One region of the Solibacillus sp. R5-41 genome, then DNA from elsewhere that is predicted to be linked to it. Evidence: a T-box and tRNA genes for the amino acid it is inferred to sense, from the RefSeq annotation. Region 1 holds a T-box; the other holds one or more tRNA genes.
The links. The T-box of region 1 lies ahead of metG (methionine--tRNA ligase). A T-box ahead of a tRNA ligase gene usually reads a tRNA of that ligase, here a tRNA-Met.
Positions count from the first base shown of each region.

Region 2: it has a tRNA-Met gene. The T-box ahead of metG (methionine--tRNA ligase) is inferred to sense a tRNA for this amino acid. The anticodon was not compared.

Region 1 is NZ_CP024123.1:1,778,674-1,794,811, reverse strand. It holds gene CSE16_RS08515 (GNAT family N-acetyltransferase) at 1-328, opposite strand, end outside; gene CSE16_RS08510 (hypothetical protein) at 578-1,081, opposite strand; gene CSE16_RS08505 (winged helix-turn-helix transcriptional regulator) at 1,238-1,558, opposite strand; gene CSE16_RS08500 (MFS transporter) at 2,035-3,300, shown strand; gene CSE16_RS08495 (GNAT family N-acetyltransferase) at 3,521-3,988, opposite strand; gene CSE16_RS08490 (catalase) at 4,172-6,232, opposite strand; gene CSE16_RS21545 (hypothetical protein) at 6,401-6,574, opposite strand; gene CSE16_RS08485 (MFS transporter) at 6,571-7,779, opposite strand; gene CSE16_RS08480 (helix-turn-helix domain-containing protein) at 7,792-9,066, opposite strand; gene metG (methionine--tRNA ligase) at 9,272-10,906, opposite strand; T-box leader at 11,079-11,439, opposite strand; gene CSE16_RS08470 (putative periplasmic lipoprotein) at 11,584-12,060, opposite strand; gene CSE16_RS08465 (MBL fold metallo-hydrolase) at 12,251-13,192, opposite strand; gene proC (pyrroline-5-carboxylate reductase) at 13,585-14,391, shown strand; gene CSE16_RS08450 (M48 family metallopeptidase) at 14,872-16,138, opposite strand, start outside.
Region 2 is NZ_CP024123.1:64,924-81,061, forward strand. It holds gene CSE16_RS00300 (MFS transporter) at 1-22, shown strand, start outside; gene pth (aminoacyl-tRNA hydrolase) at 96-659, shown strand; gene CSE16_RS00310 (anti-sigma-F factor Fin family protein) at 717-944, shown strand; gene mfd (transcription-repair coupling factor) at 1,029-4,538, shown strand; gene CSE16_RS00320 (hypothetical protein) at 4,590-4,907, opposite strand; gene spoVT (stage V sporulation protein T) at 5,150-5,686, shown strand; gene CSE16_RS00330 (putative polysaccharide biosynthesis protein) at 5,812-7,422, shown strand; gene mazG (bifunctional methyltransferase/pyrophosphohydrolase YabN) at 7,432-8,898, shown strand; gene CSE16_RS00340 (RNA-binding S4 domain-containing protein) at 8,903-9,193, shown strand; gene yabP (sporulation protein YabP) at 9,537-9,836, shown strand; gene yabQ (spore cortex biosynthesis protein YabQ) at 9,836-10,294, shown strand; gene CSE16_RS00355 (FtsB family cell division protein) at 10,341-10,772, shown strand; gene CSE16_RS00360 (S1 domain-containing RNA-binding protein) at 10,997-11,461, shown strand; gene CSE16_RS00365 (sodium:potassium antiporter) at 11,617-11,814, opposite strand; tRNA gene CSE16_RS00370 (tRNA-Glu) at 11,923-11,994, opposite strand; tRNA gene CSE16_RS00375 (tRNA-Met) at 12,001-12,077, opposite strand; gene CSE16_RS00380 (SpoIIE family protein phosphatase) at 12,508-14,865, shown strand; gene tilS (tRNA lysidine(34) synthetase TilS) at 14,929-16,138, shown strand, end outside.

The DNA.
Region 1 (16,138 bases):
CCGATGTGTAGCCTGTTCTCCAAAAATCAGGATGAACCTCATAGCCAACCTCTGCCCGCCTATGTGCAGGTGACCATAAGTTAAAGCCAATTGTCCCGATAATTCCGGGTGTTCCTTTTCTTTCAATCCCCCAACGGATTCCCTTTTTTTCTTTTAAACCGATTGCAAATGCCTCAATTAACTTTTCAGCTTGTTCCAACTTTTCAAACGTCTTCATTCCGTAGTATTTTGTTACTTCATCGTCTGAAAAAATTTTAAAAAGATACTCTGCATCTTGAAGTTCAATTTCTCTTAAAATCAATCGTTCTGTTTGTAAATTCGGAAACATGATCCCGCCCCCCTTTCGACATGTGAACATTTACTATTTTATACCATTTCGTCTTTGGTAGGTAGTTTGCAATAAAATTTCTTTACTATCAAGCTTGGTTAATTGATCAATACTCACCTGTCCAGATTGAGTATTCCATTTTTGTGAATGAACGAGTAGTTTCAACCAGCCTACTATTTAAATAAGGCGAAAACCTTTCAAATTACAGGTTTTCGCCTTTTTTTATAATGCAACTGGTTCAGAAACGAATTATTTGTTCTTTCTTTTCTTTATAAAAAAAGCAACCAATACAATAGTGAATAGTGCTGCTGAAAAAACAATTAAGCCCCACCTTTTTAATTCATCTTCGTTACTATCGACATTCTGTAGAGTAATAATTTCTCTATCAACCAAAAATTCATCTGCTATTTTCGTGTCGTTTGTTGTAGGAGAACAAAGTGGATTTACCCAATTTTCCCCTTCTTTATTGAGAAAATATAAATACTCGGAGTTTAGCTGACTTTTTCCCCATGTACGATCTTCTTTTACTTTGATGATGTTTTTATCTACACCTTTAAAACTTTTTTGAACTTTTATTGTTAAAACTTTTCCTCCAATTTTTTTTTTGATTTTTTCTACCTCGCCAATTATAACAGCATCATATTCATCGTAAGCAATATTTGGTGGAGAAGGCTCTACACATTTCAATGCAAGGCTTTGTTTTGGCATTATAAATAGAGAGATTAATAACATGGCAATCATTATTTTTTTCATATGAATGTGAACTCTCCTTTTTATCTGTAGCTGTTCATAATTACTAACATGCTACATTATGTATAAATCCATTCATTTGTATACTTCCACATTCATATAAGTCTACGTGTAAAACAGTAAATGGGTATCTAAAGTGATCCTTGCTGATTCAATCAATTACATCCATTGATCCGCCCAGTTCTCCACTGTTCGAAGGGCTAGACCTAAGTCATAGCCTTTTGTAGTTAAAGAATACTCTGTACGTACAGGGCGATCTGCTATGACATTTCGCAGTACAACGTCGCTCTCCTCCAGCTCTTTCATTCTCTCCGTTAGCATCCGCTTACTTAGCTCTGGAATGGTAGCGTTTATTTCACTAAATCTTTTTGGCCCTTTCATTAATGAATGGATGATGAAACACATCCATTTCTTTCCTATCAATTGATAAGCCGCTTCGACTTTATTGCAAACCTTAGTTTCATGATATTGACTAATCAAAACTAACCTCTCCTTTTAAAGTGCACTTATAGTAACCAAGGAATTAATTGTCCATTTAATATTATCATAAAATTCTATTAATTAGGGGCTGAATTAATTGATTAATCAATAAAAATACATATTATTGACACATTTAATTAATCGGTCTATTATAGTTATATATGTAACTCAAACACCGATAGTTTAATATTAAATAGTTTAAAGTTAAACGGTTTAATTGGTGACTACTTTGCCATGGTATCATAGCATTTCTCTAACTTTACGAATGTCATTTTACATGGTCATAAAAACATTGAGTTTACAAGAAATAACTCTAAAATTCTATAAGGATTTTTTAGATATCAATATAAAATGCATACTAAGGAGGGAAAAAAGCAATCTTAACAGCAAAGAAGTGGTATTTAATAATTGCTTTGAATACCATTTTGCACTAGCAATCGGAATTATATATAAATTAGCGAAAAGAGGATTATATTATGAGTAAACAAAAGAAAAAAATCCACTATGCTTGGTGGTTATTAATAGGCTTATCTATCATGGTAGCTGTTGGTAAAAATGGTATTTCAACTGCAGGTGGATTATATCTAACACCCGTTACTCAAGACTTAGGCATCGGAATGGGTAGCCTAACATTGTACTTTAGTATTGCCTCCATTGTCACAATGATTTTCTTACCAATTGCTGGTAAATTAATGGCAAAATATGATATTAGATTAATATTAATCGTTTCTATTATCTTAATGGCTGGTTCATTCGCAATGTTCGGGTTTATGAGTTCAGTTTGGGGCTGGTATTTATTCAGTATTCCAATGGCAATTGGTTCAATTTTCATCACACAAATGGCAGGTCCTGTTTTAATCAATAACTGGTTTAAAAAACATAATGGTTTAGCAATCGGCATCATGGTTGCAATCGGTGGTGTATTTGGTGCAATCATTCAACCAACAGTAGGTAATTTAATTGCTACACAAGGTTGGAGATTTACGTATATTGCTTCAGGTATTGTTGTAGCGGCTATTATCGTTCCAATCGTTTTATTAATAATTCGTATGTCTCCTAAACAAAAAGGTTTACAACCATTAGGTATGGATGAAGTAGTAACAAATGAAAGTGCATCTGCTCAACAAGAAACAGCAAAAGGTGTTTCAGCTGCAGTAGCAAAAAAATCTAGCGCATTCTTTGCTCTATTAGGCTTCTTCTTCATCATCACTTCGATTGCTAGCTTTAGTCAACATCTTGCGCCATTCGCAATGGGCGTTGGCTACGATATCAAATTTGCAGGGACTGCACTAGGTGCAATGCAAATCGGTGTATTAGTTGGTGCATTATCTTTTGGTGTATTAAGCGATAAAATTGGTGCAAAAAACACAGCAATATTTGCAATGTTATTAGGTTTAGTTCCAGTTGGTATTTTTGTAACTGTTCCTGAAAACCAAACACTATTTATGGTAGCTATTGTTATTTTTGGTTTTATCGTTTCATCTCTTGGAACATTAGGTCCACTTTTAACAACAGCGCTATTTGGTAACAAAGATTACAGTCAAATCTATTCTACTGCCGCAATCGGTTTAGCAGTTGCTGGTATCGTAGCGTTACCGGGTTATGGTTATGTTTACGAATTTACTGGTAGCTATACATTTGTACTGTATGCACTTGCTATTATGTTACTTTTAAACGCAGTGTTAGTTCATTTAGCGTTTAAAGGGAAAAAGAAATTAGAAAAAGCTGGTCTGTGGAAATAATACGCTCCCTTTAGTATTAAGCATATAAATCACAAAAAAATACCCGCTCTCCTTCAATTGCGAGAGCGGGCATTTTTTAATTCAGCAACAATTTTCATGAATTAAATATTATTCTTTTTCAATGTGATCTCGCTAGATAAGACGGAAAGACCATGTATATCGTACTCAACTTACATTCCTTTTTAATGAATTTCAAAGTTAATAACAATTTAACCTTAATTTATTTATCCATTATTTTTTTGTAATCAAATAAAATGAGCTTATCCGAAATTTTATGTTCCCCTACTTTTTTAAAGCCTAATTTCTCATAGAAATGATGATTTCTATTATTGAGATGTGGTGTGTCTAAACTCCATTCGACTGCATTGGGAAATTCAGCTTCAATTCGTTGCATTATATGCGTTCCCAATCCTTTATTTTGATAGGTATTTGCCAAAAAGATACGGTTTAAACGATATTTTGCCTCCTTCCCTTCACGTATATCGATCCCCCCAATAATTTGCTCGTCATACCAAATTGTATAATGTAAGAAGTTTTCAACTTTGTATAATAATCGTTCGGATGATTCATTAACTGGACTCGTTTCAAAATCTTGATATTTATTTAAATCATTTGCAAACGCTTCTTGTTGAATAAGTAATAGCTCCTCTACTTCTTCCTTGATTGTTGGTTTGATAGCTAATGCCATGAAATTCCTCCTTAAAATTGCTTGTATATGACACTTTTTCAAATGTTTCAACGGATTCAGGCAGATTCATCACAAATTGATATTCATATGGTAGCTTAGTATCCATTAGGATAAACTGAAGTACAAAAAGGACATTCTCTACATAACTTCTCCGGAATTGATTTTGCTCTAGTTGCAGGGATATTAATAAATATCTCTACTCCAAAAACGTTGTATTGCAATGGCATCGACAAACTTTTCTCCAAAATCATCATTACCAGTAGCCACTACAATACCAGGACCAATTTTTGCACTCGAAGCTTTTAAAAACGGAACGCCCGTTCGAGCAACACCAATTGGTTTATAGTGACGGAATGCTTGGTTGATATTAATTAGTATGTCTTGATTGAATTTGGCTTGATTGTCTGCCCTTACACCAACAACATATAGGGCATCAAACAAAACGGAGTCTGTTGTTAAATAAGTTTCAGTCGCCATTAATTTGACTCCATCCTTACTTTCAATTGCTCCTATTCGCTCAGCGATAATACTATATCTCACACCGTATTTTGAGAGCGTTTTGAACACATTATTTACCTCTATCGCATCGAACCCATTGCCAATAAGTACACCGACTTTAAGTGTTTGTGGCAGTTTTATTGTATTTGCTTGACTCAAGGCAGGAGAAGAAGCCGTAACGTTTGATTGTTCTCCAGTTGGTTTTTTCACTCCTACATTTTTAGCAATAATAGTAGCCATTTCTTTATCTACATGGACAAACATATCCACAACTTGTTGTCGAACAGATTGACTATTCACTTTCCCTACCTCGAAGCTAAAGGCATTGATGATATGCTGCTTTTCTGGTGGTGACATACTGTTCCAAAATAGCCTTGCTTGCGAGAAATGATCATCAAAGGATTTACTTCTTGCACGCGTAATATGACCTTCCACTTTTTCTTCATAATGAACAAACCCACCTTCAGCTGCAGTAGATGTCGATGGTGTATTATTCACAAGTGAGTTTTTATGATAGCTTACTCGCCCTACATTAATCGTCTGACGACTAAAGCCATTGCGCTGATTATTGTGAATTGGGCATACCGGTCGATTAATCGGAATTTCAGCAAAATTGGGTCCCCCTAAACGAAGAAGCTGTGTATCGATATAAGAAAATAAACGACCTTGTAACAGCGGATCATTTGTAAAATCAATGCCCGGTACAACATTACCAGGATGGAAAGCCACTTGTTCCGTTTCTGCAAAAACGTTGTCAACATTACGATTCAATGTCATCTTACCAATAATCTTTACAGGTACTATTTCCTCTGGCCAAATTTTCGTTGCATCTAAAATGTCAAAATCAAATTTAAACTCTTCTTCCTGCTCAAGCATTTGTATACCAAGCTCGTACTCTGGAAAATTACCCATTTCGATTGATTCCCATAAATCTCGTCGTTGAAAATCTGTATCTTTCCCTGCAATAATTTGCGCTTCATCCCACACAAGTGAATGAACGCCTAATACTGGTTTCCAATGAAACTTTACAAATCTAGACTTCCCTTTGTCATTTACAAAACGGAAAGTATGGACTCCGAAGCCTTCCATCATTCGGTAATTTTTGGGGATCGCCCTATCCGACATCAACCACATAACCATATGTGCACTTTCCTGATTATTCGCAACAAAATCCCAAAATGTATCATGTGCGGTAGCTGCTTGTGGCATCTCATTATTAGGCTCTGGCTTCGCGGCATGAATTAAATCTGGAAACTTCATCGCATCTTGTATGAAGAACACCGGGATGTTGTTTCCGACTAAATCATAATTGCCCTCCTCTGTATAAAACTTTACGGCAAATCCACGGACATCTCGTGCTGTATCCATCGAACCAGAACTCCCAACAACATTAGAAAATCGCAAAAATACAGGCGTTTTTGACCCTGCTTTCTGTAAAAATCCTGCTCTTGTATATTCTTTCATGGATTCATACAATACAAATTCACCGTGTGCCGCATAACCTCTTGCATGAACTACACGCTCTGGAATCCGCTCATGGTCAAAATGCGTCATCTTCTCCCGAAAATGAAAATCCTCCATTAATGTTGGACCTCGAACTCCTGCTTTTAAAGAATCCTCATCATTCGAAACTTTCACACCTTGATTTGTCGTCATCTTTTTCCCATCATTATTTACGCGAAACTGCTTAAGTTGCTGTTCCTTTGCATCATCATCTTTCCCTTGATTAGACCAAGATTTGTCCACGAAATCCCCTTTCTATACTTAACAATTTCTAAATCACATTTGTTCCATATACAATATATGTTTTGCGGATTAAAACATACTTGAGGAATTATTCAAAAACTTGATTAAAACTCAGTGCAATGTGACAATCATTCTCCTTTTAGGTACCACAGCCCGCGCGTGAGACCTTTACAAAAGTTTTCCCATCAAACCTTTTCTAGCTTCTAAATACACTTTATGATCACAATTTTCACAAGCAAATTTTCCATTCATATTCTTTTTATACAGTTGATATTTTGGACTTCCTTCCTCTACCAAGAACGCAGTTTTACAGCAAAAGCATATAACTTTATAAGTAATCATAAAACATCCCCCTTTTGTATTTGATCCATATTTCGAATTAAATGCCAGTATAAATAAAGCGCAAGTATCAGTGCGACGAGCGCAAAAAGAACCGCTACATGCTGCAAGGAATACCATTCCGCAAACATTCCTATTAACAATGTGAAGATAATTTGCGCAACACTTTGAAGTAAATTTAGGGAACTACCAAAACGTCCCATCAATGTTGGTGGAATTGTTTTTTGATAAATGGTCGCATAGCCCGAGTTGCTAAATGCCATGAAAAAGCCAAGCGCAATAAAGGTTATGATGGCGAAGATTAAGGTAGGTGATGCATAAAATAGCGTGTAGCTTAAGATCGTTAGGAGAAAACCTAAACCGATATATGTTTTTAACGATAGTTTATTTACGAACGCCGTTGCAGCGATTCCCCCAACAATGGCTCCTACACCTGCAACACTTACAACAATTCCGTACATTGTATCCGATGTTGCAAGTACATCTTTTAGAAAGGTCATTTCCTGTGAATCAAGTGCGAAAGCAATCATTAATGCGCTTGTGTAAACAGCCAAAAATTTAAATAGTGCTGGTCGGGATTTAATAAAAGCCCACACTTGTTGGAAATCGGTGCGTATCATCTGCAATGTAATCATTTGCCGTTTCTTTGCATCGTCTTCCTCAATTGTAGGTAATAAAGATATTGCCCACGCACATGCGAAAAATGTAAATCCGTTAACCCACATCGCAACACTTGTATTACTCACCGCAATAATCGCCCCAGCAAGTGCCGGTCCAATCATAAATGAGCCTGAACCAAGTGTGCTATTTAACGCATTGAATCGTTGTTTATCGTCATCCTTCACAAGCTTTGTAATAACATACGTGCTACTTGGACCAAAGAAGCTACTCGCGATATTCGCTAAAAATATGAGGACATATATAAGCCAAATGGATGTGATTAAGGGCATGATACAAACGATGATACCCCGCACAATATCACTAATTATCATCAATTTCTTTTTATTTTGTCGATCAATAATGGAGCCTGCAAAAAAACTACTTATTATACGAGCAACAGGACCGACGATATAAATTCCAGCAACTGCTGCCGGAGAATTGGTTAAATGCCATACCGATAAATTCAGCGCGATTAAGTAAATCCAATTTCCTAATGTAGAAAATCCAAGTGCCCCTAGCAATACACCGTATTTCTTGAAAAAAGCCATTCTTTTCCCCCCTTACCTACTCATACGTTGCCTTACTTTTTCACTTGCTTCCAAGGCCCGTTTATAGCAAACATTAGCCTGTTTATAAGCATGAAGTTGCTCATAAAAATTGCCCCATACCGGTGCATAATAGAGCACTAATGAATAATATTGTTGCTCGTCAAAGTATGGAAATATCCGTTCTTCTAGCTCTTTTAATGCTGGTATTGTCAATTCACCATGGCTTGCAAATTGCAGCAATTGTCGTTGGTAAATTTGATGTGTTACATGAAATTGATGTTCTGGATACTTTAATAACAGTGCATTGAGCTTTTCTAAATCACCTTGCTGATAGCAGGTACGCATCCAGTTGACGGCTGAAAGTAAATCTTCCTGATGCCTATTTGCTTTTTCATAATGGTGCATTGCTTGTGAAAATAACCCCTGGCACTCATAACAATAGGCAATATTATTATGTAAAGAACTCCACTGCAACGGATTTTGAATGGCTTCCACATTAGAAAGGATATCCAGGGCGGCATCAAATTCAATTTGCGCCTCTTGAAAACGATGCAGATCATTGTAAATAACGCCCTTCATTGAATACAGCTTCAATTGGAAAAGCGGTTTAAATTGATGTGAAAATAGCTTCGTTGCGTTTTCAATATGCACGAACGCTTGCTGAAACATATAGCATCGATGGGAAGCAAACGCTAAATGATAAGCATAATTGGCCTGCTCGAAAAGACTTGCCTTTAGCAAAAATTGCCCGCTATGCTGCGTCTTTTCCCTTTCGACCAGTTCCATAAATTGATGATTTGATAAATGGGCAAAAGCCGTAATAGATACGTACAATTGTGTAATTCGATCATTGCGCCATGTAATGAACGGTGCCATCGTTTGAATAAATTCATTGGCTTCATCGAGTACATTTTCGGCTAGTAAATAGCGTGTATAAATAAGCCCTGCAAAAATTGCAAGCTCCTGTTGGTATTGCTTTGTATGTATGTTCTTTACTTGCACAATTTCTTCATTAGAAAGTGCTTCATTTGATATTAATTTTTCATAAAGTTGTTCAAGAAATGCGATTTTTTTATTTCGTTCATTTTGTTCTTGCTGTAAATCAATACCTAAGCGTCTAAAAAGGAGCTCATACACTTTTGGCTCCGCAATAACAACACCATTTTCAATTCGGCTTAAATAAGATGGGGTACAAATACCGACAGCCACATCATCCTGTTTGAAATTTTGCTGCTGGCGATTATATTTGATTAATTGTCCCCACGCTTTTGCTTCGTCCCCTTGCATTCCGATACACCCCCTTCTTTATTTTACCAAATGTAGAAAGGAAATTATTGTGTATATTGTCTGAAAATTATAAAACTACTTGATTTATTCGCATGGAATTACACAAAATACTAATTGTTAAAAGTTAATGTGTAAAATAAGTTATACAAAAAAGAAAAGTCATCATTACGTTTAAAAATGATGACTTTTCTTCATATACTATTATCTACTTTTCATTCTCCTGCATTCTCAATAATTCTTCATCGATTCGTTTCACATCTATACGCTCATATAGTGGCTGTATATTGTTAATGACTTGTGGTAAAGTCGCATTTACTGCCCATGAATCTAATGAAATATTTAACATTTGTTGAATTTCCGCACAAGCAAATGGTAAAAATGGTTGCAATAATTGTGCTAAATTTTGAATAATGAAAACACATGTTGCAAGTGTTTCTTCGCATTTCTCAGGCTGTTCATTGACCGTGATCCAAGGTTTTTCATCATCAAAATAACGATTTGATGCTCGTATTAAGTCAAAAATGGATTCCAAGGCTGGCTTACTATTTCCTTGTTCAATTAATTCACCTACAAGCTCATATTGTTGTTGAACGAGCTTTTCCATTGTGGCGTTAATGGCCACTTGAGGTACTTGACTTGCGAAAGATTTTTCAATAAATTTCAAATTACGATTCACAAAATTAGCAAATGCACCTAAAAGCTCTCCATTATGACTATAAATAAATTCTCTCCATGAAAAATCAGCATCTCGACTTTCTGGTGCATTGATCGTTAAAAAGTAGCGCAATGAATCAGGATGGTAATTTTCTAACATATATGGTGCCCACACTGCCCAATTTTGACTAGTAGAAATTTTTCGCTTTTCGAGTGTCAAGTATTCGTTGGATACAATATTTGTTGGCAAACCCTTGTTTTCGATTCCCATTAAAATAGCAGGCCAAATCACACTGTGGAACGGAATATTATCCTTGCCATGTACATAATATGCCTTCGTATGTTCATTCCACCATTTCCCGATTTTTTGTTGATGCAGCCTACCCCACTCTATACTCGCGGTGTAATACCCAGCAACCGCTTCAATCCATACGTAAATTTTCTTCCCTTCAAATCCAGTAACAGGTACATCAATTCCATTTGGTAAATCTCTTGTAACAGCGCGGTCAGGTAGGCCTTCCTGTAAATAACGTTGCGTTAAATGAATGGCATTTTCGCGCCATCTTTTTTCATGCTGTGCTTGCTCAACGAAAGCTTCTAATTGTTGTTGGAATTGACTAAATGCAAAATAAAAATGTTCCGTTTCCTTTATTTCTGGTTCATTTCCACATAGTTTGCAACGTTTTTCAAGCAAGTCTAATGGGTCTAATATTTTTGAACAATAATCACATTGATCGCCGCGCGCTTTTGCCCCGCAATTTGGACATATCCCTTCAACAAAACGATCCGGTAAAAACTGCTGATCAATTGGACAAAACGCTTGTTCAATTTTCTTTGTATATAAGTGCCCATTTTTTAATAGTTGTAGGAAAATACTTTTCACCGATTCATGATGATGTTTTGCATCTGTACGCGTATATAAATCATACGTAAAGCCAAGACGTTGAAATGTATCAACGAATTCTTGGTGGTAACGGTCAGCAATCGCCGTTACGGTTGTATTTTCTTGATTTGCTCGAATAGAAATAGGCGTTCCATTACAATCACTGCCCGAAACATATAAAACCTCTTCCCCTTTCATACGGTAATATCTTGCTAAAATATCCCCTGGTAATAACGATGAAATATGTCCTAAATGTAACGATCCATTTGCGTAAGGCCATGCGCCTCCGATTAATACTGCCATGATACAATTCCTCCTATGCGACTTGAAAGTAACAACTTGATAATTCAAAGAAAACGTTAAACCCTGTTGGTGTTTTCCTTCCTAATCAAAGTGGGATGAACAGTTGTTACCATTGCATTGTCGATTAATTTTACCGTTTTTTCCACAAAAAAAGCCCTAATCGTATTTATACGATTAGGACGAATTTACTCGTGGTACCACCTAAGTTTTGATAATAGTTCGCACTATTAACCTCCATCAGTACGTGTTCATACTGCTGCTGTTGTAACGAGTGCCATTCTCGTCGTAGCCTACATCAATTACGCCTCGGCGTAATTGCGTCCAGATTTTTTTCAAGCTCGCTTGAAAATTTCATCTAAAAAATCTGTGACATCCGCTGGGGCTTAACTTGGTTTAGCCAGAGGCTGAATCAAGTTAAAATTTCGGTACGAAGCTCAAAGGTCATATTCAGTAAGTTTTGTTTGCTCCATTCCCACCATCAGAAGCTCTCTAAAAAACGCGGCTTACTTACTCTTCCTTCTCAACGCTAACTATTTCATTACTTCCCATAAATAAGGGCTAAAATACATTTTACCATCATTTTTTAATTTATCAATACTCTAACAAAGAAATTGTACCAGGTGCAGGGATGTTAAAAAGCACCGAACAAAAATTCACTCATTTTTGTTCGGTGCTTGCTAATTTTTTATCTCGGTAGATGATTTAATAATATTACCGTTATAAAATTGCACTTTTTCATAATCTTGCTTTGGTACTTGTAGCACAAATGTATGTGGAATGCCTTCTTTTTCACAGTTTGTTCCTTGCACATCCATTAACTGAACCGCTAATTTTCCAGCATCATTGTAAACACCGTCCACGGCAATACCACAGCTATCAGAATAGGTCACGAGAAATACGGCCATATAGTTGTCCATATCAACTGTAAAGCCTTCTACTTTAAAGCGGGCTTGTAGCTCCTTTAGCTGCCCTTCTGTACTGGCATATGATATATATGGGACAAGTGATTCGTAAACCGGTGCAATCTTTTCTTCGTATTTAACGATTTCAAACGGCACCGCCTGCTTTTCTGTAAATAGCATTGCACCATCGTTGTTACTACTACTGCAACCTGCTAACACTAATAAAAGAAGGAATATCCAGTATTTCTTCATGTTTGATTTCCTCCAGCTTCTCAAAAAAAATCTAGTTAATCCTTATATAATTTTATTAAATATTAATCAGTTTATCAAATTTTTGCTTTAATTGTTTGTGCACCCGGTGCAGGGGGAATAAAAAGCAAAAGCCATCATTTTATAGGAAACAAAATGATGACTTTCTATTGTTTAAAAAACCGTATTAATTCTATATTCTACTATAATAAATAACACCACCCTGCATTTTGGCTTCAACCATTTCATTTTCTACTAAATAGTCGAGTTGACCAAGCGTTTCTGACAGTGTTAATCCTAGCTGCTGTTGATATATTCGTTCAAATAACTGTGTCGTTAACTCAAAATTCGTTTGAGGCTTCACTAAATAATCATATACTTTTATAGCACGCTGTTTTTGGCGTTCAAGTCGCTCGTCAACTAATTTCCCGATTTCGGTAATTTCCCCTCCATGACCTGTATACAATTTTGAAACGTTTAAGGCCTTCAACTTCTGAAGTGACGCGTTATATTGTAATAATGATTTTGGACGTTCCATCGATAAATCAGCAGGTGGCTCTACTAAAGGATTCGATGATGTGCGTTCGAGCAATAAATCACCGCCGATACATTGTCTCGTCCCTTCCTCTAAAAATACGAGATGACTTTGCCCATGTCCTGGCGTTTCATACACCATTAACCCTTTATGACCTGGTATCTCATCCCCTTCTTTTAAATAGCCCGTTAAAGGTAGGGAGCCAAATAGTTCAATTTCACCTTTAACTTTTAAAATTCGTTGTATATATTTTTCTGGCACACCGCCTTCTTTTAATTGCTTGGCGTAAAACGTGTTGTGATAGTGAAGAAATTCAGGTGTTTTTTTCATCCAATGATCGACATAGGCGTGACCTAGTATTTCAGCATGGCTAAAAGCATCTACCCAACCTACATGATCTGGATGGTGATGGGTTAAAACAACTTGCTCCACATCCTTCATGTCATAGCCCGCACTTCGAATCCCCCATTTAAGTGCATCATAAGCTTCCTCTGTTTTTGGACCTGCATCAAACAATGTGAGTGCATCTCCCTTTACTAAAAAAGCATTGACATCCCCAACCGCATACGGTGTTGGTATTTCTATTTTAAAAGTTTCCATTGTCCAATCCCCTTTATGTCTATCTATTTGTGAATGGTTATTCATTTATTCTAACTCTTTATTTTCGTTTCGTCACGTTAAAGGTTGACAGTTTTGCCTTTCACTTATATAATTTTCGATAATTCAAAATTTATAGGCGATGAAAAAGCGAAGTAAATTATTGTGATGGTTAAAGAGAGTGCCGTAACCGCTGGAATCGGCATAGCCCGCTCAAATAATTGAACCTACTTTGGAGCCGTTATGAAAACATAACCGTACCCTTTGCGATAAAAAGGTGAATGAAGTTGCACATATTGATGTGAACATAAGGTGGTACCGCGGAAACAAGCGTTTTCGTCCTTGCAGATGCTAAGGATGAAAACGCTTTTTATATGGAATCGGAGGAGTTAATTATGCAAAAAATTATTTTTATTGGTGCAGGCTCGATGGCCGAGGCACTTATACATGGTTGGGTTGAAAATAAGGTCGTCAATCCGTCATCTATTTATGTATCCAATCGCTCCAATATCGATCGACTTCAACAACTCGTAACAAACTACGGTGTTAAGCAGCTGACCGCATATGAAGAATTGGACGATGCCAATTTAATTATTTTAGCGATGAAACCGAAAGATGCGAAAGAGGCGATGAACAAAATCCAACCTTTTATCAATCCAAATGCGGCGATTCTTTCCATATTAGCGGGGATTAGTATCGAAACGATTGAACAGCATCTCGGACAACGAGCAATTGCACGTGTGATGCCGAACACCTCCGCCACAATTGGGATGTCCGCATCAGGTATTGCATTCAATACGCTTGTTTCGGATGGTCAATGCGCTTATTATCGTCAATTGTTAGAAGCAGTTGGCATTGTTATTGAGGTAGAAGAGGATAAATTGCATGCTGTTACAGCTCTTTCAGGTAGTGGCCCTGCCTATTTATATTATTTATTAGAAGCATTTGAACGGGCAGGTGCCGAGTTTGGGCTTTCCAAAGAAGTTGTCCGTCAATTAATGGTGCAAACGATTGCTGGTTCAGCGGAAATGATTAAAACTGGTAAGGATGAACCTGAAGTTTTGAGACGAAAAGTGACAAGTCCAGGTGGCACAACGGAAGCTGGCATTCGCGCCTTAGAAGCGATGCAGTTTAATGAGGCCATTGCGAGCTGTATACGAAGTGCCGAAACACGATCAAGAGAGCTTGCGCGTGGGGAATAAAATTTTGCACTGAGGTATGTAATGCACCAGGTACACAAACAATTTTTATGCTTATGTAATACAAAAAATGTTTATAATTGTAATAAAATGGATATTAGCCGTTACAGGAACTGTATTTGAGGATTCGCGCATATAAGCAATATAAATGATAGTGAGAGAAAAAGCCGCAAACGTTCATTTAACAATATTCGCTGCTTTTTGGTTCGTGTTCAAACTTTTATTTGGGAACGTTTGAAGTTTAAAAGTTATGAATTTAATTTTTGCTTGTTCTATTTTTTTAACCTTATTAAAAAAAGAATTACGGGCAATCACTTGGCTACTTAACAGTGTTATCTGAATTTCCCCGTAAAACACCATATCCGGCGTGCGGTCTGTATGCATCCAAAATAGTCTTGAGTTCTGACGGTTTCTCAGAAAAAAGGAAAACGCATCAAATCCATGATTTGAAAGGATTTGATGCGCTTTTCAATTGATTCAAACCTAGTTCAATTCCTTTTCAGCTTGATCGGCTACATTATTGATTCTTTCTAACATAGGCGGATGGGAGTAGCGAAACCATTTGACAAGTACTGATGGATTTACTTCGCCAAGCCCAACTTTGGTCAACTGTTGAAACGTCGAGACCGCAGCCTCGGGATTTTCCATTAGTTCCATTGCATATTCATCAGCTCGGGTCTCTTGATAGCGTGAAACTGCATTGGACAGTGGGCTTGAAAAGAATACTAGAAAAGATGAAATCAATAAAAACAATGGCAATGAATGAATATTGCTCATTTGTTTAATTTTTAATATCGATCCATAACGTCTAATCATCCAAGGCATGATTTTTGCAATTGCCCATAGTCCAATGAGCGTCATCAACAAGTATACAGTGATGTTTAGGTAAATATCCTTTTTCACGTAGTGGCCCATCTCATGTGCCATTATAAAGAGTATTTCTTCATCCGTTAATCGGTTTAATGTCGTATCCCACAACACAATCCTCGAATTTTCACCAATCCCTGTTACATACGCATTTAATGCATTCGTCTTCTCTGACATATTCACTTCATACACATGATCTGAAGGAATATCTGCTTGCTCTGCGAGTGACAGAATCTTCGTCTCTAATGCTTCATCTTTTAGTGGAGAAAAATCATTGTATATTGGGTCGATCACGACTGGTTGGATGAACATAAGGAAAATTGAAAATGGAACAGTTAATGCCCATGCTGATAACCACCATCTCTTCGGACTTTTTTTAATGAGCCAATAGAGAACCGTGACCACGATAACGGACATCCCGAAAGCCATCCAAAAATCGATCACATTATCCCTCATCCACGAGGAAAAAGACTGCGTACTAATGCCATAGCTTTTACTCAGTACATACCGGAAATAATCTAGTGGAAATTGGAGAACAAACAATAGAAGCGATAGTAAAAATAAATACATTGCATTTCTCCAAATGGCCCATTTATGTTGTCTTGGGCACCATCTTTCGAACATACGTGAAATACCCGTATTCAAAATAACAAAGTAAAGCAACCATTCAAACGGCGTTGAGATAAAAAATAGGAAATTTCTTATTTTTGATAAATCATCACTTAACACCAATTCCCGCGCTGTTAGAAAAGTATTTGGATCTGCTGCCGTTCCTTTAAGAGCGGCTGGTATCCCACTATTTTGGCTATGAAAAAAATAGAAATACATCGCCACAACGTACAGACCAAATGTTAGTACAGCAAGTAAACCCCATTTTTTCTTA
Region 2 (16,138 bases), 1.7 Mb from region 1:
TAAAGAAATGCGTGTCGAGTAACACAATCGGCAGTTCTTCAGTTAGAATATATGATAAAATAGGCTACGATTAGAGAAAAAGGATGCGATTACGAATGAAACTTATTATTGGCTTAGGAAATCCAGGCAAACCGTATGAGCAGACGCGTCATAATATCGGATTTGACGTAATTGATGCGCTAGCCAAAGAATGGAATACGCCATTAAATCAATCCAAATTTAATGGCATGTATGCAACCGTGCATCGTCCTGAAGGAAAAGTCATTTTATTGAAGCCATTAACATATATGAATTTATCGGGTGAATGCGTTCGTCCGTTAATGGACTATTATGATGTTGACGTAGCAGATATTGTTGTCATTTACGATGATTTAGATTTAGAAACGGGTAAATTACGATTGCGTGGTAAAGGGAGTGCTGGTGGGCATAATGGGATTAAGTCATTAATTCAACATTTAGGCACACAGGAGTTTAACCGAATTCGTGTCGGTGTGGATCGTCCACAAGCGGGCATGAAAGTAGCGGATTATGTACTATCAAAATTTTCTAAAGAAGATCAACCCGTCGTACAAGATGCCATTGGCAAGTGCTGCGATGCGGTAGAAGTAGCCTTAACAAAACCATTTTTAGATGTGATGAATCAATTTAACGGTGCATAATTAAGGAATTGGAAGGCTATACTTTAAATAGATTAAGTATTTAAAGGGGGCTTTAAAATGGCTGTACGTTACCGTTGCAGGCATTGTGAAGTAGAGATGGGCACGCTACCTTTTGATGCAGATGAAACCATTCGCAAGCTTCATCAGTTTGAAATTGGAGAAGTCGATGATTACATTGAAAAGAATGAGCGTGGAGAAACAACTGTTCACAGTATTTGTGAGCATTGTGAAGAATCTTTACGACAATTTCCAGATTACTACGCATTGAAAAAATGGTTACAGTAAAGGAGTTGCTTTGGTCGCAGATATTGCGCCAAGGCTTTTTCCGTTTCGAATATAGTTACATTTAGATAAGAAAGGAGATTTTGTGTGGATACTTTTCATCAGTTATTTTTACAAGATAAACAGATTCATAATTTACTCCAGCAAATAAAAGATGGTTCAGCAAATGAGCAATTGATTACTGGACTAACAGGTAGTGCAAGGCCAGCACTTATTCAATCGATTTTTAAAGAAACAAAGAAATCCATTTATATCATTTCACCGAATTTATTGCAGGCACAAAAACTCGTAGATGATCTAGGCTCTTTAATCGGTGAGGAATGGATTCATTATTATCCTGCTGAGGAATTTATAGCAGCAAATATGACGACATCATCACCAGAGTTGCGAGCACAGCGTATCGCGACGATTGGTCGACTGGTGAAGGGTGAACTGGGAATTTACGTCATTCCAGTAGCAGGGATGCGAAAATTATTAAATAGGCCAATGGATTGGGTCAACAATGATTTACAAACGGCCATTGGTCAAGAACTGGACATTGAACAATGGCTTCACCAACTTGTTGAAATGGGATATACACGCAGTCAAATGGTGACAACACCCGGGGAATTTGCGATGCGTGGGGGCATAATGGACATTTATCCACCTTATTTAGAATCCCCAATCCGAATTGAACTATTTGATACAGAAGTCGATTCAATTCGTACCTTTTCTGCAGATGACCAGCGTTCTATTGAAAAGCGAGAGCACATTGAAATTTTACCAGCAACTGAAATTTTACTGGCAGCAAGTGAGCGACTGACGATTGCAGAGCGCCTAGAGTCAGCACTTGCGAATAGCTTAAAAAAGGTGAAAAAGAAGGAAACTCAAGAGCTCCTTTTACAAAGTATCGGGCAGGATATTGAATTATTACGCCAAGGACAATTACCGGACCATATTGCTAAATATGGCTCCTTATTATTTGAGCGCCCTGCTTTTTTAGGGGATTATTTCGCGAAAGATGGGCTCATTTTATTTGATGAATTGGGTCGTATTCAAGAAGTGATGGATGCATGGGAACGAGAGGAAAATGAATGGTTTTTATCCTTAATTGAAGAGGGAAAAATGCTCCATGAGGTAAAACCTTCATATTCGTTAAAGGAAGTATTGGCGATGCTAGAGCAGCCAACGCTTTATTTTGCTCTGTTTACACGTACTTTTTCAGGTATTAAATTTAAGAAAACTACGAATTTTTCATGTAAGCCGATGCAACAATTTCACGGGCAAATTGCCTTATTACAAAATGAAATTGCGCGCTGGCAGCAGGAAAATTATACGGTTCTTATTACAGTCACAAGTGATGAACGCTTAAAATCCATGCAGAAGATGCTCGATGATTATCAAATTTCTACAGCAATTGGATTTCATAAGGAACCGGGCATTTATATTATTCATGCAACGTTGGTAGCTGGTTTTGAACTACCTTTACAAAAAATTGCGGTCATTACAGAGGATGAATTGTTCAAGCAACAGCAAAAGAAAAAAGCACGTCCACAAAAAATGACGAATGCCGAGCGTATTAAATCATATACCGAAATTAAACCAGGCGACTATGTTGTCCATGTGCATCATGGTATCGGGAAGTATATTGGAATTGAAACGCTTGTCATTGATGGTATACATCAAGATTATTTACATGTGCGCTATCGTGCAGATGATAAACTATTTGTGCCCGTTGATCAAATTGATTTAATTCAGCGTTATGTTGGAGCTGAAGATAAAGAAACGAAACTTCATAAGCTAGGCGGACCGGAATGGAAAAAGACAAAGGCAAAAGTATCGTCTGCGGTACAAGATATTGCGGATGATTTAATTAAGCTTTATGCCCAGCGTGAGGCAGAAGTAGGCTTTGCCTTTGCTCCGGATACAGATGAGCAGCGTAATTTTGAGGATGCTTTTCCATATGAAGAGACAGAGGATCAGTTACGTACAATTATCGAAGTGAAACATGATATGGAACGTGAACGACCAATGGACCGACTTGTTTGTGGAGATGTTGGGTATGGTAAAACTGAAGTGGCCATTCGTGCAGCATTTAAAGCGATACTTGATGGTAAGCAAGTAGCATTCTTAGTACCGACAACCATATTAGCGCAACAACATTACGAAACGATTCATAAGCGTTTTGAGGAATTTGCGATGAATGTTGGCTTGTTAAGTCGCTTCCGTACGAAAAAGCAGCAAACAGAAACATTAAAAGGGTTACGTGAAGGAACGGTTGATATTGTAATTGGCACGCATCGTGTTTTGTCCAAGGACGTTGTGTATCAAAATTTAGGTTTACTAATTGTTGATGAAGAGCAACGTTTTGGTGTCACGCACAAGGAAAAAATTAAGCAGCTGAAAACGAATATTGATGTACTGACACTGACAGCAACGCCAATTCCACGTACACTTCATATGTCGATGGTTGGTGTGCGTGATTTATCGGTCATTGAAACGCCACCTCAAAACCGTTTCCCTGTACAAACCTATGTGATGGAGCATAGTGGGGCCCTTGTCCGCGAAGCCATTGAACGTGAAATGGCGCGCGGCGGACAAACGTTTTATTTATACAATCGGGTAGAAGATATGGCTAGACGGGTAGAGGAAATTCAAATGCTCGTACCGGATGCGCGTGTTGCTTTTGCGCATGGTCGAATGACAGAGGCACAGTTAGAGTCTGTTATTTTATCCTTTATTGACGGGGAGTATGACGTGCTTGTGACGACGACGATTATTGAAACGGGTGTCGATATTCCAAATGTAAATACATTAATTGTGCATGATGCCGATCGCATGGGATTATCACAGCTATACCAATTGCGCGGCCGTGTTGGTCGTTCAAGTCGGATTGCGTATGCCTATTTTATGTACGAGCGTGATAAAGTGTTGTCAGATGTTGCAGAGCAGCGTTTGCAGGCGGTGAAAGAATTTACGGAGCTTGGTTCGGGCTTTAAAATTGCGATGCGTGACTTATCAATACGTGGAGCAGGAAATTTACTCGGTGCCCAACAGCATGGCTTTATTGATTCGGTCGGCTTTGATTTATATTCGCAAATGCTTGAAGAAGCTGTGGAAGAACGTCGTAGTGGTGTGAAGCGTGAAGAAAAAGTTGATATTGAAATCATTCTCCAGGTCGATGCGTATATTCCAGATGCATATATTCCGGATGGATATCAAAAAATTCAAATGTATAAGAGAATAAAAGCAATGGAACGTGTGGAAGATTACTTGGAAATTATCGATGAAATGCAAGACCGTTTTGGCGATATTCCGCCTGAAACGGAGCGCTTAATGCGAATTGCTCGAATGAAGGTTTGGGCAGCTCAGGCTGATGTCTTATCCATTAAAGAAAAACAACAGGTTGCTTCAATTACATTATCTGAGCAAGGGACAGCACTGTCAGATGGTGCAAAAATTGTGGAGCAGTCGATGGAATTTGGGCAAGCAGTTGGCTTCGGAATGGAAGGCACTCAATTGATTGTAACAGTGAATTATAAAAAATGTGGAAAATATTCACCGTTGGAAGTACTTGAAAAGATGATGGAAATTATTTCGAACGCAAAAAAGGCATAAAAAATAAACGGATGAAATCAATAAAGATGTTCATCCGTTTTTTATTTGATTTTAAAGTAAAAAATGAAGTGCATTGGACACACTATAATGTACTCCATTCTTATAATTTAATTGCTGCAATAATTCTTCGCGATTTCGATGTTCTTGCCGAAGCGCTAAAAACTGTTTTTCACGCGTAGTGGATGTCGAAATTAAATCACGCTGTCCATTTGCTTTTTCTAAATAACGTTTAAAAATACCGTTTTCAAATTTATTAATAACAATTGCACGCTCTTTTAACACATTAGGATAGTAGGCTAAATGGGTACCTGCATAATATTGTTGTTGCCGGTTTGCATCGAAACGAGCGTAAGTGCTGTCTACTTTCATAAAAACGCCTCCTATTCTAATTGAGTTGAAACTGTTTGGTGATACGTGTGTTTAATTATGCTGTATAGTCCTTTTTCTTTTTGACCACCAGAAAACGCCTTGCATAAAAATCGTGTTTAGTCTCTAATTTATGTGTGGAAATTATCGTAAAGTTCATGAAGAAATTGCATATAATTCCCGAATTCAATCCATACTAGTACCATCATGCTATTGAATGATGTGAAGGTGAGGTAATGAAGACGATGAAAGCAACAGGAATAGTACGTCGTATTGATGATTTAGGTCGTGTTGTCATACCGAAAGAAATACGTAGAACGCTTCGGATTCGTGAAGGTGATCCACTTGAGATCTATACCGACCGCGAAGGAGAAGTTATTTTAAAAAAATACTCTCCAATTAACGACTTAGGTGAATTTGCGCAAGAATATGTGCAGTCACTATTTGAAATATTAGGGACACCAAGTTTTATAAGTGATCGTGATGAAATGATTGCGGTCGCGGGTGCATCTAAAAAAGAATATTTGTCGAGACGATTAACACCATTTGCCGAAGATATTATAAAAGCAAGGACGAGTGTTGTTGAAAAACTTGAAATGACGATAGAGCTAGTCGCTGGACAATATGAGCAAGTGAAGTCCTATTGTGCGGTGCCAATCATTTCAAATGGTGATCCAATTGGTGCTGTTTACTTATTATCAAAGGCGCATTTCATTGGAGAAGTGGAACAAAAAGCTGCTGAGACGGCTGCTAACTTTTTAGCAAAGCAAATGGAAAGTTAAATACGCAAAAGAACGTCCAACTCGTTGGGCGTTTTTTTGTGGATAGGAACGTATTTCTAAAAAAAGACGGACACTCTTTTCGTGTTATACTTAACTTATTGTATGTAGAAGGGGAAGGAATTAGAATGTCTTCTCAAAGTTATGGAATGAAGAATTATATGAAAGGCGCACTATTACTTACGGTGGCTGCACTCATCGTAAAAATACTTAGCGCCATTTATCGTGTACCGTATCAAAATTTAGTTGGTGACCAAGGCTTTTATGTGTACCAGCAAGTGTATCCATTTATCGCGTTTTTTGTTGTATGGACGTCAAGTGGATTTGCTGTGGCCATTTCAAAGATACTAGCGGATTTGGAGGCACAAGGAGGCACTCCAATCGAGAAACGAGCGGTGACTCGTGTTATTTTCAACTATTTACTAGTGTTATCCATTATATTTTTTTGTTTTTTATTTTTTGGTGCAGACAGTTTAGCCGCATTAATGAAAGATCCACAATTGGCGCCGCTCCTTCAAGTCGGTTCCTTTGTGACGCTATGTATGCCGATATTGGCAGTTTTAAAAGGATGTTTTCAAGCAAATAGCATGATGAAACCAGTCGCGTATGCACAGGTTTTTGAGCAAATGATTCGAGTAGCGGTTATTTTAATGGGTACGGTTATTTTACTGTCCTTTACGCAATCCGTTTATGAAGCGGGGAAAATGGCGATTTTCGGTACGGTGATCGGAGAAGTTGCAGGTATTTCATTATTGTTATTTTTTGTGAAGAGGAATCCCTCCCCGAAAGAGCATGTGAAAACAAAAATGAAGGTGTGGCCAATTATAAAAGAGGTCACAATTTATAGCATTAGCATTAGTATGAGCGGCCTTTTATTATTATGTTTCCAGTTAGTCGACTCATTCACGATTTACCCTTTATTAATTGAATCGGGTATGGGGAAAGAGCAGGCAATGGAGTTAAAGGGTATCTATGATAGAGGACAACCACTTGTCCAGCTTGGACTTGTCATTGCCTCATCACTTTCGCTCGCGATTGTTCCACTTGTAGCATTTAAAGCGAAAAAGACGAGTGGGCGCGGGGCATTGCCATTTATTCAGCTGACGTATCGCAGTTCGCTGTTATTTGGTGTAGCTGCGGCACTTGGGTTGATTGTTGTGATGCCCTATGTGAATGAGATGCTGTTTACAACGGATGCACTATCGAATGTGTTAATCATTTATGTCATGCAAATTATCCCTTTATCGATTATTTTAACGTTTACAGCGATTTTACAAGGCTATAGCAAATTAAAATTACCGGCTATTTTTCTTGTGACGAGTATTGCGGTAAAATACTTGGGGAATACCCTTTTTATAGCACAATTCGGTATTGTTGGTGCTGCTCTTGCAAGTAATATAGGGCTCTATCTTACAGCGATTGCACTCATTATTTATTTGAAAAAATGGACGAAGGCAGCGTTTGCAAAGTGGCAATTTTATTGGCATTTATTGTTGGCGAGTGTGGCGATGATTGTCGCTGTTGAAGGAACGATTTGGCTGTTGAATGAGCTTGTAGAGGGCATGTCATTCAGCCGCATAACAGCCGTTTTATATAGTTTATTACTTGTAGGAGTTGGCGCGTTTACATTTATGACCGTTGTGGGGAGACTACGTGTGCTAGCAGAAAAAGAGTGGTTTTTAATACCCCTTGGTAGACGCATGGCCGCATATCAATTATGGTTAAATCGAAAGAAGTAGGTGGCAGTTTTGAATCAATTAACAGTGATAGGTCTAGGTGCAGCAGATTTTGATCAAATGCAAATGGGCGTTTATAAAAAAATTAAAGCAGCAAAAAATTTATTTGTTCGTACAGACGATCATCCAGTGTTACAAGACTTACGTGAACAGGGGATTGACTTTACGAGCTTCGATGAAATTTATGTGAAACACGGCTCATTTGGCCCTGTTTATGAGGAAATTGCCCAGCGTTTAATTGAAGCAGTGGCACATGAGGATATTATGTATGCTGTACCAGGGCATCCCCTTGTAGCAGAGCAAACCGTGCAACATTTAATTGAGGCACATAAAAAAGGACAAATCCAGCTTGTAATTGAAGGTGGACAAAGTTTCTTAGATCCAATTTTCGGAGCGCTAAAAATTGACCCAATTGAAGGCTTTCAATTATTAGATGGTACAAGTATGTCAATGCATGATGTGAATATGCGTCAGCACATTTTAATTGCGCAAGTATACGATGCTTTTAGCGCTTCAGAAGTGAAGTTGACACTAATGGAAAAATACCGAGATGATTATCCGATAACGATTGTGACAGCAGCAGGATCCTCTCAAGAACAACTTAGAACAGTGCCATTATATGAGCTCGACCAGGCAGCAGAAATCAATAATTTAACGACTGTTTATGTACCACCTGTTCAAAATGATGAAGATGCGTTACGTGATTGGGTGACATTCCGTCAAATTATTGCCACGTTACGCGGGCCAAAGGGCTGTCCGTGGGATCAAAAGCAGACGCATGAATCATTAAAAAAGTATTTATTAGAAGAAGCGCATGAATTTTTAGCTGCGGTGGATGCTGAAGATGATTTCGCTATGGTAGAAGAACTTGGGGATGTGCTACTACAAGTATTTTTACATGCTCAAATCGGAGAAGATAATGGCTATTTCACATTAGAAGAAGTTCTAGCTTCTATTAATGAAAAGATGATTCGCCGCCATCCACATGTCTTTGGAGATGTTTCTGTGGAAGATGCAGAAGCAGTTGTGGCGAATTGGGAAGCAATCAAAAAGGCAGAAAAGGGACCTGAAGCCGACGTCCTATTATTAAAAAATGAATATCGTCCGACTTCCACTCTACAAACCTCGTATAATTATCAAAAAAAGGCAGCAACAGTTGGTTTTGATTGGCCAAATGTAGAAGATGCATGGGAGAAGTTTGCTGAGGAATGGCAAGAGTTCCGTGAAGAGATTGCTAACGGTTCACAGACAACACGTTTAGATGAATTTGGTGATGTTTTATTTACACTTGTGAATCTCGCACGTTTTTATAAAATCTCACCAGAAGAGGCGATGATTCATGCAAACGAAAAATTTGCGCGCCGTTTTAATTATGTAGAACAACGTGTCAAAGAAATTGGGAAAACTTTCGAAAGCTTTACATTAGATCAATTAGATGCCTTTTGGGATGAGGCAAAACGAATAGAAAGAGGGGAATAATTCCATGCGTTTAGATAAATTTTTAAAAGTGTCTCGTTTAATCAAGCGCCGTACATTGGCAAAAGAAGTAGCGGTACAAGGCCGTATTGCGATTAATGGAAAAATTGCAAAGGCAAGCAGTGCAGTGAAAGTTGGCGATGAACTAGCAATTCGATTTGGCCAAAAGATTGTGACGGCTCGCGTAGAAGAGTTACGTGAGATGGTAAAAAAAGAAGATGCCTTAAAGATGTTTACCATTTTAAAAGAAGAGCGATTAGAAAAAGTAGAACCTGAATTTATTGATGATGAAGAATAGTAGATGACCTGAATTGATGGTATGTATAGTACATATAATCATCGTAGAGAACATCTATTTATCTTCATTCAGCAGAAGACTCCTTCCTCTATAGGTGGCGGATTGAATGCAAGTAAGTTTCTTCTAGTGGTCGTTCCAAATCCTGAAGTAATTACGCCAAGTCGTAATTGATAAGCTTCTAAGCATGATAACGAATAAGTTGTCATGCTTTTTTTTGGTTTAAAGAGTAATCCTTTTTAAGGGAAACTTCTACTAGCGGACAAGCAATCAAATATTTTACATGAGGCATGTCTTAATAAGTACGAGCATATAGTGTAAAACAATGAGCTAAAGGAGGACTAAAATGACAATCCATCAAGAAAGCAACCGTTATACAATTTCTTCTGGCGATCACTTAGTTACTGTTCGCAATCGCAAACGAATGGATATGACATCTGTAAAGTCAATTGAACGATTTGATCAAGAAGAATTTTTTGTTAATACCTCACAAGGGCATCTATTAATTCGTGGCGAGGAGCTACGTATTGTCCATTTAGATGTAGATAAAGGCTTACTAACTTTAGAGGGTGAAGTAAAGCAATTATCATATGACGATTCCGAAAATGGACTATCAAAAAGCTTCCTCCATAAATTGTTTGGATGATGATGAGTGCGCAGCTTGTAAGCGTCCTTGTGATGTTTATAAGTGGAATCGCTGTTGGTGCAGTGATTGATTGTACACGTACAGTATTAAACGAAATACCGAGTAAAATAATGAGACGCTTCACATATTTAGTGGAATGGATAATATGGATTTCCCTCGGTATATGTACATTTTACTTTTTGTTTTTAGTAAAGGGTGGGCAATGGCGTGTCGTGGATCCACTTGCCCAAATTGCTGGTATCTTTGCTTATGAATTTATCTTTCAAAAAATAGCACGTTTTTTAGGACGGGTTATTGTAAATATACTAATTAAACCAATTTTCTTTATAGGGCATCTAATTGTTCGGATTATTCGTAGTCTCATTCGTCTTTTATTGAATGGAATTGCTCTACTAGCTAGACCATTTTATAAATTTTATAAGAAATATTTAGCGAAATCCTTTCAAAAGAAGAAATGAACTCGTATAATGAGTATAATTAATTTTATCGTGAGGGGGAGACGGAATGTTAGGGAGGAAAACAAAAGAACAATTACATAAGCAGAATGTTCAATCGTTGAACAATGACTATGTCCGCTCAAATCCACAAGCTAAAGTAAAGGCAAAAGCAAAGCAAGCAGTTTTACGTCGAAGAAGAATGGCTGTCTTTTTTGTTTTAGCTGTTGCGGTTATCGGTTTTTTAGTGAATGTGAATATGGCTCAAAACGAAAAGCTACTAGCAAAAATTGAGCAAAAAGATGTTGTAACGGAAGCGCTTAATGAGGTGACCGCCCAGCAGGAGATGCTGAATTTACAAATCATGAAGCTAGAAGATGATGAATATATTGCAAAGCTAGCCAGAAAAGAATTTTTCCTTTCTGAAGAAGGCGAATACATCTTTACAATTCCAAAAGCAACAGAAAAAAATAACGAAGAAGACTCAGACAAACAGGATTAGTTTTGACTGAAATTCGCTCGATTCATTTCAGTGAACGGATGTTATACTAGCGTAATGCCACAAAAAAAGTTGGTATTATTTCCCTTTATATAGAGTGTCTTGTTGACACTCTTTTTATGTTAGCTATAATTAGAGAAGAAACTATTCAATATAAGTTTCAGAACAATTGATAACTGACTTTTCATGTAAAGGTCGCTTAAATTTTAAGGAGGAGCATTTTTTTTATGTCAATTGAAGTAGGCAGCAAAGTACAAGGTAAGGTAACAGGGATCACAAATTTCGGCGCGTTCGTTGAGCTACCAGATGGTAAGACGGGGTTAGTTCATATTAGTGAAGTGGCGGACAACTATGTAAAAGATATCAATGAACATCTTAAAGTTGGCGATGAAGTCGAAGTAAAAGTGATGAATGTTGAAGCGGATGGGAAGATTGGTCTTTCAATTCGTAAGGCAAAACCTCAAGCAGAGCGTCCAGAACGCCCAGAACGTCCGGATCGCCCAGATCGCCCAGAGCGTTCACAACGTCCTCGCCGCGATAATAATCGTTCAAACGATCGTAATGATCGTCAACCAAAAGAAAATTTTGAGCAAAAAATGGCGCGTTTCTTAAAAGATAGTGATGAACGATTATCTACGCTAAAACGTGCAACGGAATCAAAGCGCGGTGGCCGAGGAGCTCGTAGAGGGTAATTTGCTGACTGTTTGAAACGTAGAAAAAGTGTTAAATAGACGTAGACAGGCTACTTAGTAGACTGTCTTTTTTTGGTTAACAAAGAGTGCAGTTAAAAATTTGTATAAAAAAGACATCCCCTTGCCCGCTACTTTGTACAAGAGGATGTCCTTTTTTATTTTTCATTGGGGTCTTGATTATGCTTAACAAGTAAGCGGATGAGTGTAATAAAGCAAATGATGCCTCCAATAAGTCCAAAAATAATCATCATAATTTGAAATGGAAGTGGCAAATTAGTTAGCAACACGCCACCGACGATCAACAGCATACTAATACCACAAAGGAATGCAAGATATGTAAAGTTTTGAATCATATAAAATACCTCCTTTTCACACCTCTTATTATAGAGGGTAATGCACTATGATTGCCAATTAACGATAAAAAAGAGCCACCTTTTATAAAAAGGTAGCTCTTTCCAGTATGACCCGTACGGGATTCGAACCCGTGTTACCGCCGTGAAAGGGCGGTGTCTTAACCGCTTGACCAACGGGCCGTAAAATGGTGGCGGCAGAGGGAGTCGAACCCACGACCTTTCGGGTATGAACCGAGTGCTCTAGCCAACTGAGCTACACCGCCAAAATTAACAACAAAATTAATAATACAAGGATTTATGTAAAGTGTCAACAAGTTTTTTAATTTATTTCAGTAGATGTTGGGACGTCAGCTGAACTAGTGAAACTCTGGCTAAGCACGCCGCTTCTTGACCAACATCGTGTTGGCCTAAGCCTCCAGAGGATGTAACGTAACCGGAAAGGCTATGTGACTACGGCTAACTGATCTGCATCGTGCAGACTAATTACAATGCTGATTCCGGACATAATTAACTAAGGCATAATTGATTGTAAATCAAAAAATTATTTTCTGCTTATGACGAATGAAGGCATATAAAAGCGTAAAATCACAATAAAAGCCGTCGAACGATTTATTGAACCTTATTCTATAAACAGACAAAATTCCTACTCTATCATTTGTATAATAATTGGAAAAAAGGGAAAAGGTGATTGTTATGGCAGTTGTCAATGAATATTCGGAGTATCTCCCCCTTCCTACATTTTCTACACCACCGTATACAAAAAAGACTAGAAAAATAGTAGATGTCACTTTTGTATTCATCGCTTTTTGTTTAGCACAAGCCACGTTCTTTGAGGCGGTGGTCCCATTTTTTCTACCCTTTTGGATTATTGTTCGCACACAATACAAATCATTTCAAATTTCAACATTCATAGGGGGCCTTGCGGGTACATTATTTTTAGGTGTTGGACAAGTGGTCATTTTATTACTTGAAATTTTGCTAATTGAGGGCATTATGCGTTTTAAATATACCCGTATTTCGCCTTATATAGCAGTGACACTATCGATTGGTGTAATCCAAACTGTTTGGCAAGTGGTTACGTATGCGGGAATCCCACCTTTATTAACGCAAGTGTATGTATTGTATGAATGGTTATTTGCCCTTGTAATGCTGTTATTAATGACACAATTATTTGTGCCGCTAAGTGAAATGAAAAATTACCAGTGGGCAAAGGAAAAGGTTATCGCGCTGCTCGTTGTACTTGCCGCTGTTCTAATAGGTATGCAAAGTATTACTGTCTATTATTTTTCATTGCCGATTATAGCATTCCACTTAATTCTTTGTGTTGTCGCTGCTGTTTCGACAGTTGGGACGACCGTTATTTTTGCATTGTCGATGGGTTTGCTATTAGGGGTAGGGAATTTGTCGTTTACAGGCATGATTGTTCTGTATGCATGCACAGGCTTATTTACCGCATTAATGCAAGACACAGGTCGTTTCGGAATTGCCATTTTCAGTATGATACCAAGTGTGTTTTTCTTTTTTTATGATGCGACCTTACCGGTTGATAGTGTTTATTTCCTCTCAATCTTAGTGGGAGTGATTCTTTTTATGTTGCTTCCTCAAGCGACTTTGGGAAATCTTCAACAATACTATGAGCAGCAAACATTAGGCACTGACCCGATACAGGTGAAAAGTACAAATTTGGCAAATGAACATTTAAAACAGTTTCAGCAATTTGTTTCTTTTATGAAAAGCCTTGTGTTTGAGCGCTTTACAAAGGAGCATCCAACCGCGATTCCCCAAGACTCTTATATGATTTGTTCGAGTTGCTTCCGCTACGAGCAATGCTGGGGAGCACAGCGAGAAATGGAGAACACCATTGAAAATTGGCGAATGGCAAGAAGGGGCTCAAAACCAATAGAATTAATTCGCGCGGAAGAACAATTAAAGATAAAATGCATTAAATCGGCAAAATTATTAGAGGAACTCGAAACAGCTACACATAAAGAGCACATGGAGAGGCAGTTTTATCATGGCAAGAAAATGATTGCCCTACAATTACGTGATTTAAGTCATCATTTAGAAGAATTATTAGATGATCGTCATAGTGAGGTAGGTACGGATGAAATGGATGATTATGTACAGCTATTTTTAAAGCAACATCAAGTGCAATGCATTCATATTGAGTGGATAAAAACTGAAGTGGGCGCAAGAGAATTTATTTGCTCGATTGCAGATGACCGTGATGAACATACTGTCATTCGGCAAGCGGAGCAATTATTATACGAATTATTACATGAGCCCTTACAAGGTCAACAAATTCATGTCGAGGAGAAACCACTTTTTTATCGGCAAATAAGGTTTCGCTCAGCAATTCGTTATCAATTGGAGTATGATATATATAAACATTCTAAAGGACATCAAAAAGTCTCAGGTGATTCTTATAGTGTTTTCCCGATCCATACAGGCTTAATGGCAATAATGCTGTCAGATGGGATGGGGACGAGCAATGCTGCACAGCGTGAAAGTAGTCGTTTAATTCAAATGATGCAAGAATGCTTGTCCTATAATATGGATCCTGAAACAGCTATGCATACGATGCACTATGTATTGTCGCTCAAAAATGATTCAGATATGTATGCAACAATCGACTTTGCGTTAGTTGATTTACAATTAGGTTCACTTTGGTGTTGGAAAGCGGGCGGAATGACAACGTATGTACTCCGTGGGGCTGATTTATTTAAAATTGAAAGTAAAGCGGCACCTATTGGTTTCTTACCGGACTTTTCTGTAGATACGGAAATGATTTCAGTCCTTTCAGAAGATATCATTATTATGGTTTCGGATGGCTTATTTGCAAGCCAAGAAAACTGGATTAAGCAAGAAGAGTTGTTTTTACAACTAATCCGTCAAGGTATCAAAAAGGGCGTATCGATTCAAGTGGTACTCTATGATGTAATGGCCCAGTTTAAACAACGTTACCCAACAAATGATGATTGCACGGTCATGTTATTCCAACTACACCATATTGCAGCACCGTGGTCTGTTTTCCGTCCAGCGTATAGTTAATTAAGTACAAATCAATTACGCCTAGGCGTAATTGATTTGTACTATATAGAATGAGGTGAGAGGATGCACCTATTAGAGCATCAAGTTTCGGCTTATATTAAACAACATCAATTAATTACAAGTGGGGACAAATTGCTTGTCGCTTGTTCTGGAGGCGTTGATTCAATGGCGCTTCTTTCTTTTTTGTATAAATTTCAACATTATTTCAAAATAAAATTATTTGTAGCGCATGTGGACCATATGTTGCGTGGGGAAGCTTCAGAAGGTGACAGAAATTTTGTCGAACAAATATGTGCTAAGTGGGAAATTCCTGTGTTTAGCTGTGCAATTCCAATTGCTGAGTATTTAGAAAAAGAAGGTGGAAATTCCCAAGCAATTTGCCGACGTGAGCGGTATCGTTTTTTTGAAAAAATAATGACCGAGCAAAAAATCGATAAATTAGTGACTGCTCACCATGCAGATGATCAGCTAGAATCCATGTTAATGGCAATAACAAAGGCAAGTTCTTTAAATGGATTGAAAGGAATTGTGCCAAAACGACCATTTTTAAATTATTTTGTCATTCGACCATTTTTAGCTGTTACAAAAAGCGAGATAGGGGAATATTTACATACAGAAGGGCAAACTTATCGTGAGGATGCCAGCAATGAGAAAGACACGTATACTCGAAATCGTTTTCGTCATCATGTCGTACCCCTTTTAAAGCGAGAAAACCCTTCAATTTCACACCATGTCGTGCAACTAGCTGATCAAATAGCAGAAGATGATCGTTATTTAATGCAACTTGCTGAAACCCGCTTTTCAACGATTTTTAAAGAAATGAGGGAAAATTGTTATAAAGTTGTAATATCCGACTTCCAAAGAGAACCACTTGCTTTACAAAGAAGATTCATTTTAATACTATTAAAGTATCTGTATCATGATTCAAAAATGATTCAAAGCTATGCACTATGTACATCGATTTTAAAGCTATTTGACACGTCTGTTGGTAGTAGCTCTGTGAATTTACCTGAGGACTATATTGCACGGCAGCAATACGGTGAAATTGTCTTTGAAAAAAATCAGCAACCGCGTCAATTGACGAAGCAAAAACTCGCGTTAAATGAGTGGAATTCAGTCGGGGAATTACGCGTTTATATTGGAGCGCTTACGCAGTGTGAGGACTCCTTACTAGCGATGTATCAGCCATATTATTTTACGGCGTCTGCGATTCAATTTCCGCTTTTTGTGAGGATTCGTGAGGATGGGGATCGCATTGCATTAAGTGGCATGC